DNA from 4 places in the Rhizobium sp. IBUN genome. Region 1 is predicted to be linked to each of the others. Evidence: predicted binding sites of a transcription regulator. Region 1 holds the regulator's gene; each other region holds the start of a gene.

Region 1 (2,193 bases):
TGTTGCGGTTGCGCCGAGCGAACCGCCGCCCGACATCGTCATTGCCGAAGACGGCAATCTCGTCGCGATTGTGAGAGGACAAGTCCTTGCACCGAACCGGCCGCATCCGCCTGACTTCATTTTCGACCAATTGCGAAGGGCGCTCGCCGCGGAGCTAGATCAACCACCGCGATTGTTGGAGGGTGTCAACGCTATCAGGCGGCGGGACAGTCAAGGCAGATCGGAAAGGTTATCTGCCGTGGAATTGCGCAATGCCCGCGATGCGTTACGTCAGGCTGCGACGAGCGCTGAGAACCGATTTGTATGCCTGAAAGGCGCCTGGTGCACAGCCACGCACGATAGCGGCTACGTCGTGACGATCGTCGAAAATCCCGCTTACTTCGGCGCTGCGGGCGATACGGCCGATATCGTCGTGACACCCGCTCGCCTCCGCACGACGGGGTGCCGGTCAGGCGCACTTTTGTTCACCGGCGAAACCTTGCGTCGCTTTGGTGGCGCTGAGGTAAGGATCGACGATCAAGGTAGCCCCGTCGTCACGACGGCCTATACGAGGCTCGACCGCCCTTGGATCCGCCATCGGGCGTATAATTGGCGAAGCGGCACCTTTGACGGCGAGCCGCTTGCCTTCAATGATAGCGGCGAATGAGGCCGACAAGCTTGCCCTGGACCTTGACACGGTCAGGCCCGAAAATGCGCGTCTCGTAAGCCGGGTTCGCCGCCTCAAGTGCAATGGAGGCGCCTTTCCGGCGGAAGCGCTTGAGCGTCGCTTCCTCATCATCGACAAGCGCAACAACGATGTCGCCGGCATTGGCGGTGCTGCCGTTGCGGATGATTACCGTGTCGCCATCAAAGATGCCGGCCTCGATCATCGAGTCGCCCTTGACCTCAAGCGCATAGTGCTCGCCTGGGCCAAGCATGTCCGCCGGAACCGTGATGTCATGGGTATTGTTCTGAATTGCCGAAATCGGTACGCCGGCAGCAATCCGTCCCATGACCGGTACAGAGGCAGAACCGCCGTTGTCACCCTGCGGCGCTGGCTTCGGCGCCACAACTGGCTGTGGTTTGCCGAGGCTGCCTTCGATAACGCTCGGCGAAAAACCGCGGCGGGGCTGCAGGCTCGGGTTATATGCCTCGGGCAGTTTGATGACTTCCAGAGCGCGGGCCCGATTCGGCAGTCGGCGAATGAAGCCCCGTTCCTCCAGCGCGGTAATCAGGCGGTGGATGCCTGACTTCGACGCGAGGTCCAAGGCATCCTTCATTTCATCAAAAGAAGGGGGGACACCGGACTCCTTCATTCGCTCGTGAATGAAGAGAAGAAGCTCCTGTTGCTTGCGCGTCAGCATCGAAGTTGAACCCCAGAGTCGTGAAACAAAGCCAGAACAGACACTATATGTTCCATATGTGTTCCGCAAGTACCTAAATTTTCGTAAAACTTGCCTGCAACTTGCTGAGTTTTTGCGTCTCATTTGACCGAAAGCGTAGAAGGGGGTTGCATTGTCCTGTTGCCCGGCGCACATCTTCGCAAATTCCGGAGAAGTTGCCATGAGCGAAGCACATCCGCTGGACCACATCGTGCTGCCGGTTCCAAATATCAGGCTCTCACGCGAGCGTCTCGGAAAGCTGGGATTCACCGTCGCGCCCGACGCCCGGCACCCGTTTGGGACCGAGAATGCCTGCATATTCTTCGCCGACGAAACTTATCTGGAGCCTCTCGGGGTCGCTAATGCCGAACTGCATGAAGCTTCGGCGCAGAAAGGCAATGTCTTCACCGCGCGGGACCGTGCCTTTCGATTCCGATGTGGAGACGATGGGCTGTCTGCCGTGGTCTTTGCGACGGCGGATGCCGATCGCGACCATGCCCGGTTTCTGTCCGAAAAGATCAATGGCGGCGAGATGCTGCAGTTCGAGCGGCCGATGAAGATGCCCGGTGGCTCGGAGGTGACGGCCGCATTCAAGCTCGCCTTTGCAGTTGACCTGCGCGCTCCCGATTTCTTTTTCTTCACATGCCAACGTGTCAACCCGCTGCCAGCCGACCGGAAAGCCCTGCAAGTGCATCCAAATGGGGTGGTTGGGATCGCAGAGATCGTGCTTGGGGCACCCGACCCCAAGGCGTTTGGACCATTCCTGCGCGCCGCCGCCCACAGTTTGGGAACGACCAATGAGGCCTTCGGTGTGAGTGTGACAACTCCGAAT
Region 2 (2,193 bases), on a different contig from region 1:
TGAACTCTGGGAAACCGTCAGGCAAATCAGCCGTCTGCAGCCTCGTCGCCGTCATTTGCATCAGGGCCGCCATTCTGCAGGAAGCGGTCCGCAATCAGGCCAGCATTCTGACGAAGCGCCGTCTCGATCTCGCGCAGGAGATCCGGATTGTCACGCAGGAACAGCTTCGCATTTTCGCGGCCCTGGCCAAGACGCTGGCTGTTATAGGAGAACCAGGCCCCTGATTTCTCGACGATACCAGCCTTGACGCCAAGGTCGACCAACTCGCCGGTCTTCGAAACGCCTTCACCATACATGATGTCGAATTCGACCTGCTTGAAGGGAGGCGCCATCTTGTTCTTGACGACCTTGACGCGCGTCTGGTTGCCGATGACCTCTTCGCGCTCCTTGACCGCACCGATACGACGGATGTCGAGGCGAACGGACGCATAGAATTTCAGCGCGTTGCCGCCGGTCGTCGTTTCCGGCGAACCGAACATGACACCAATCTTCATGCGGATCTGGTTGATGAAGATGACCATGGTGTTGGACTTCGAAATCGAAGCCGTCAGCTTGCGCAGCGCCTGGCTCATCAGGCGCGCCTGAAGGCCCGGCAGATTGTCGCCCATTTCGCCTTCGATTTCGGCACGCGGCGTCAGCGCGGCAACCGAGTCGACAACAAGAACGTCGACAGCGCCGGAACGCACCAGCGTATCGGTGATCTCGAGCGCCTGCTCGCCAGTATCCGGCTGCGAGATCAGGAGGTTCTGCAGATCGACACCGAGCTTTCGGGCGTAAACCGGGTCAAGCGCGTGTTCCGCATCGACGAAGGCACAGATGCCACCCTTCTTCTGCGATTCCGCTATCGTCTGCAGCGCCAGCGTCGTCTTACCCGAGCTTTCTGGTCCGTAAATCTCAATGATACGGCCCTTTGGAAGGCCGCCGATGCCGAGCGCGATATCCAACCCGAGAGAACCTGTCGAAACCGTTTCGATCTCGACGACGTTCTCGTTCGAGCCGAGCTTCATGATTGAGCCCTTGCCGAACGACCGCTCGATCTGTGAGAGTGCCGCTTCAAGTGCCTTGCTTTTGTCCACCGATTTGTCCTCTACAAGCCGCAATGTATTCTGTGACATTCGATCCACCTTTAGGTTATTGAAGCCGCTCAAGCAATGTCGCCAGCGATGGCGATTTTGTACCGCATTTGTTCTCATTGCGCAAGCTGGGAGCAAATGATTGAAACAAAAAGGTAAAATTGCCAGTGTTCTACATTTGTTTTCGTGATGGAATGCAACGGCTTAGATATAGCGCTCTGGTCGCCAGCCGACCAGCGGCGGCAGGACGATTCGTATCTTTCGACCATGCGGGACGATGAAATGAAGCGGAAGATTCTTGTCCTCGGCGGAGCCCACATCGACAGGCGCGGACGCATCTCAGGTGACACCGTGCTCGGCGCCAGCAATCCAGGCTCATGGTTTGAGGAGCCGGGCGGCGGCGGCTTCAATGCGGCGCGCAACCTTGCCAGGTTGGGCTTCGATGTGACGATGATTTCACCGCGTGGCGGCGATCCGATCGGCGAGATGGTCGGCGAGGCGGCCGACTTCGCTGGGGTTCATGATCGCCCCTTCATTTTCCTGGATCGGAAGACGCCGAGTTACACCGCAATCATCGAGAACGACGGAAACCTCGTGATTGCGCTTGCCGACATGGATCTCTATCGGATGTTTGTGCCGCGGCGCCTTTCGATCCGTGCCGTACGTGACGCCTTTGCCGCCACCGATTTCATTCTCATTGATGCCAACCTGCCGGCAGAGACGCTGGCATCGATCGTCGAGCGCGCAAAAGCTCTCGGCAAGCCGGTGGGCGCGATCGCCATCTCGCCCGCGAAGGCCCTCAAGCTCAAACCATGCATCGAAGGGATCGACTATCTTTTCCTCAACGAGGCCGAGGCTGCCGCATTGAGCGGCGAGCGCCCAAACGATCCCGCGCACTGGCCGTCACTGCTGGGTGACATCGGTTTACGCGGTGGCGTCGTCACCCGCGGCCAACGCGAGCTGATCGCCTTCGCGGATCGCCATGTTGTTGCCCAGCAGCCGGCAAACCTCGAAGATGTCGCGGATGTCACCGGTGCGGGTGACTCGCTTGCAGCCGGCGTTATCTCCGGATTGATGCGTGGAATTTCCTTGGCCGATGCCATCAGGGAGGGCGCCGCGG
Region 3 (2,193 bases), on a different contig from region 1:
AGGTTGCCACGGCCATGATGATCAGAACACCAAACGCAATCATCGTCAGGAGCGTGGCGATCTCCAGCGAGCCAGCATTGAGTTCGCTGATGCGGACGCTTTCCACGACGAGGAAGCGGGAGCCCTGATAATCGATGCCGCGAACATAGGCTCGTGCCGAGCCATCGGCGCGATCGAAGTCGTCGACCGTCATGCCCTTGGCCGACAGCGCGTCCTTCGCGAAGGTGAAAGGCGTGGTATCGAGCGTTGCCAGCTGGCCGGACGAGCTTACGCCGATCGCCGATCCGTCATCCGAGATGATAGCGGCTTGCGCCGTGCTACCGGACACGATGCCCTTGGCGAGAATGCTGGTGATGATGTTGTCGCGGACCTTGAAGAGCATCACGCCCTTCGCCGCGCCGAGCTTGACGATCGGCACGGCATAGAAGATTGCCGACTTACCGTTCGCCGCGTCGACGCGAAGACCGGAAAAGCCGGTGGGGGCGGAATCGTCAGTCGCCTTTGCGGAGTTGGCGATCGCCTTGGCGAAGGCAAGGCCGGCGCCGGTCGCCTTCCATGCATCGGTCTTCAGGTTCTCCGCGAAATCGTCGTTCTTCTTGTAGGAGTAGAGGACGTTGCCATCGAGATCGGCGATCAGCAGGTCGCTGAAGGCGGTATTCTCCAGGTCGCGGGCCACTTCACCCTGCGTCGTTTCATGGTTGGAGTAGTAGAAGCCGCTTGGTGCCTGCGGCTTCACCAGTTTTTCGCGCTGGTCGGCCGGGTTCGGATTGTTGGTGATGAACACCTTCTTCAATTCGGCGCGCGCATCACCCGACGTCTTCTCGATTGTCTTCCAACCGCTCTTCAGGCTTGTAATCGACATCTGCAACGCTTCGATGCGCGCAATCGAGTTCGCCTGGTTTTCCAACTGCTCAAGCTGATCCTGCAGCATGTCGCCGCGGAAGATCAGGACGCTCTCCTTGGCCTTGAGTGCCTGCTCACCGGAAATGCGGCTGCTGGCGAAGTAAGCAAGTACGTTGATGACCGCAATCGACAGTGCGGTCAGCAGTATAAATGTCGCGATGACCTTGAAGGACAGGGATTTAAATCTCTGAACCATGAACGATGAACCCTTCCGGAACGGCTCATACCGGCAGAGCGTGGAACATCCTGCCGGCTGACCTGAAAACAGAAAACGGGAACCTTGCCTTCCTGAGAAGGGAGTTCCTCTGACATTTTGTGGATCAAAAGTCGGCTATGGAGCTTAAATTGCCGTAAACAGCGCGTGGCAAAAACAAGGAATGTTTTTGTTTTGTTCACATATCGATGGCAGTTATTTGGCGAGTGCAATAGGGTGAAGCATGCAAAATACGATTCGCATCATCGGCGTTGATCCGGGCCTGCGCCGCACGGGCTGGGGAATTATCGACACGCTCGGCAATTCCTTGCGCTTCGTCGCGTCCGGTACGGTCACCTCGGACGGCGACCTGGACCTGGCCTCGCGCCTTTGCCAGCTGCACGATGGCCTGGCGGAAGTCGTGCACAGCTATCAGCCTGATGAGGCTGCCGTCGAACAAACCTTCGTCAACAAGGACGCCGTTGCAACGCTGAAACTCGGGCAGGCACGCGGCATTGCCATGCTGGTCCCTGCCCGCGCCGGTTTGCCCGTCGCCGAATATGCGCCAAACGCTGTCAAGAAGGCGGTCATCGGTGTCGGCCACGGCGAGAAGCAGCAGATCCACATAATGCTGAAAATCCTGATGCCCAAGGTCGAATTCAAGGGCAACGACGCGGCTGATGCGCTGGCCATCGCCATCTGCCACGCTCATAACCGCGGCAGCAGCCGCATGCGGCAGGCGGCGCTTGCCGGCTAATCTTCACTGAAAACCCACCGAACGGACCATTTGCATGATCGGCAAGCTCAAAGGCACCATCGAAGAAATCGGCGATGACTACGTCCTCGTCGATGTCCACGGCGTCTGCTACGTCGCCTTCTGCTCGGCGCGCACGCTCTCCCGCCTCGGCTCGGTGGGCGAGGCCTGTGTGCTTTTCATCGAGACCTATGTTCGCGAAGACCAGCTGAAGCTCTTCGGCTTCATGACCGCGCTCGAGAGAGAGTGGTTCATTCTCCTGCAGAGCGTACAGGGCGTTGGTGCAAAGGTGGCTCTCGCCGTCCTTTCGACCCTGCCTCCAAGCGAACTGGCGAACGCCATC
Region 4 (2,193 bases), on a different contig from region 1:
TTTGATGAAGTCCGAAACGATGAGGAAGTAGCCCGGGAATTTCATGCGCTCGATGACGCTGAGTTCGAATTCCAGGCGTTCGCGGTAGTCCTTCTCGTCATAGCCGGGCGACATGCCGAGTGTGGCCAGGCGACTATCCAGCCCCTCCACGGCTTGACGACGCAGTTCGAGCGCCTCTTCGCGTTCCGCTTCCTCGGGATCGGCCGTCGCGCCGGTGAAGCGCGGCAAGATCGGCTTGCGCGTCTTCAGGATGAACGAGCAGCGCCGCGCGATCTCGACGGTGTTTTCCAAGGCCTCCGGCAGGTCCGCGAACAGCTTGGCCATTTCGGCGCGGCTCTTCAGGTAGTGATCGGGTGTCAGGCGGAACCGGGTATCATCCGAGACAATGGCGTTGTGCGCGACGGCCATCAGGGCGTCATGCGCATCATAGTCGTCACGGGTCGGGAAAAAGGCTTCGTTGGTGGCGACCAACGGCAGGTCGTGCTCATAAGCAAGGCCAATGAGTTTCTGCTCATGGCGCTTGTCATAAGTGCCGTGCCGCTGCAGCTCCACATAGAGCCGGTCCCCGAAATGGCGCTTCAGCAGCAGGAGGCGTGCTTCCGCCTGGGCGGCATGCCCGTCCTTCAGTGCCATGTCGATCGGTCCCGTCAAGGCGCCGGTCAAAGCGATCAGGCCGTCGGTGCCGGTCTCCTCGAGCCAGGAGGCCCGAATGTGGATCGATTGACCGTTGCCCTCGCCGCCGAGATAGGCGCGGCTGACAACATCCACCAGCCGCTCGTAACCAGCATCGGTGGCCGCCAGGAGCACCAGCGACGGCAGCTTGACGAGCGCCTGCTGGCCGCCGCGCCGTTCCGTCTCCAGGCCGTCTTCCATGTCAATCGAGACCTGGCAGCCGATGATCGGCTGAAGGCCCTCCTCCATCGCCTTCTGTGAGAATTCGAGGGCGACGAACAGGTTGTTGGTGTCGGTGATCGCTATGGCCGGCTGGCTGTCCCCCGACGCCTTGTGGAGAATTTTCTTAAGCGGCAGCGCACCTTCAAGGAGCGAATAGGCCGAGTGGACCCGAAGGTGAACGAAGCCCGGCGTACCACCGATGAAACCGCCTTCCGCGTCTTTCTCCGCACCCGCCATGACATGCCTTCCGATCACCTGAATCAATCAGGTCTATTCTCAGCATTGAGGGGTTGATGTCCAGACAAGGGCTGCGCTCGGACCGCATGGCAGCCATGCGGTCCCCGGAATTCTTACATTGCCATGCAGATAAGCGAGAAGCTGGCAACGAACATTGCGATGGAGGTGAATGCTGCGATATCACGGATCAAGTCAGTCATTTGGCTCTCCTGTTCTCTTATGTTTCCAATTTGTTCCGCTATTGTTCTATTGTCAACAGGATTCTTTTCCGTTTTGCTGGCCGCATGACGATGGGAGAAAAGCATGTTTAAGTTTGTATTAATTGCTGGATTGGCTCTATCGGCGGCGTTTACCGCTCAAGCCGAGCAAATCGATCCTACACGGATCGTCGACGCGGCGACGGGGGATTGGGATGGCGATGGGCGTGCGGACCTCGCGCTGCTGGTTGCTCCCGAGGAGAGCGCCAGCGATGATCAAATCGGCATCTACCTCTATCTTCGTGACAGCGACCACGAACTTCTGCGGCTTTCGCTGGCCGCACCAAACAAGATCTGGGGCAGCACCAATGCTGACGGCGTCTTCGGACAGGAACCGTCGTTGAAAGCCGTCGGCAAATCCTCCATCGCCATACACTCACAGAACAGCACCATCGGGCGCGATCGCTGGGACCAGACGCTGACAGTGGCCTATCGGAACAAGCAGTTCGTCGTTGCCGGCTATACCTACAACCACTACGACACGCTCGACCCCAATTCCGCCGGCTCCTGCGACTACAATGCACTGACGGGCAAGCTGCAGAAGGATGGCAAGGACGTCAAAGCCGAGCCACATGTCCTCCCGATCGCTGAATGGAACGACGACACCGGACAAACGATCTGCGGACAGTGAGGTTTGTTCTTCGTTTGTTCTTTACAATTTGATACCGTTGTTGAGGCGCCGTCGAGCGGAGGAACGCTATGGATATTGTCGCATTGAACAGTTTCATCGTGGAGGCGAAGGCCAATACCTATGTCGGTGGCGGAAGCCTTGCACCCGCCTGCCGGACGGGATCGCGGGACATCG

The links. Region 1 encodes LexA, which represses DNA repair genes until DNA is damaged. Its sites were predicted from a motif close to TGTTCNNNNTGTGTTCNG; they were not measured.
Region 2: recA (recombinase RecA) is a predicted target of LexA. The motif match lies at 1,242-1,259, and genes of this name have one in related genera.
Region 3: ruvC (crossover junction endodeoxyribonuclease RuvC) is a predicted target of LexA. The motif match lies at 1,282-1,299, and genes of this name have one in related genera.
Region 4: dnaE (DNA polymerase III subunit alpha) is a predicted target of LexA. The motif match lies at 1,352-1,369, and genes of this name have one in related genera.

The regions. Positions count from the first base shown of each region.
Region 1 is NZ_AZNV01000005.1:83,720-85,912, reverse strand. Features, by position in the region: partial or broken gene RHIBUN_RS33155 (ComEC/Rec2 family competence protein) at 1-646, shown strand, start outside; gene lexA (transcriptional repressor LexA) at 627-1,343, opposite strand; gene RHIBUN_RS0107170 (VOC family protein) at 1,543-2,193, shown strand, end outside.
Region 2 is NZ_AZNV01000035.1:37,167-39,359, reverse strand. Features, by position in the region: gene recA (recombinase RecA) at 27-1,115, opposite strand; gene RHIBUN_RS0125135 (carbohydrate kinase family protein) at 1,356-2,193, shown strand, end outside.
Region 3 is NZ_AZNV01000022.1:54,872-57,064, reverse strand. Features, by position in the region: gene RHIBUN_RS0119805 (methyl-accepting chemotaxis protein) at 1-1,099, opposite strand, end outside; gene ruvC (crossover junction endodeoxyribonuclease RuvC) at 1,341-1,853, shown strand; gene ruvA (Holliday junction branch migration protein RuvA) at 1,888-2,193, shown strand, end outside.
Region 4 is NZ_AZNV01000012.1:83,546-85,738, reverse strand. Features, by position in the region: gene dnaE (DNA polymerase III subunit alpha) at 1-1,131, opposite strand, end outside; gene RHIBUN_RS0113560 (hypothetical protein) at 1,435-2,019, shown strand; gene RHIBUN_RS0113555 (DUF5680 domain-containing protein) at 2,088-2,193, shown strand, end outside.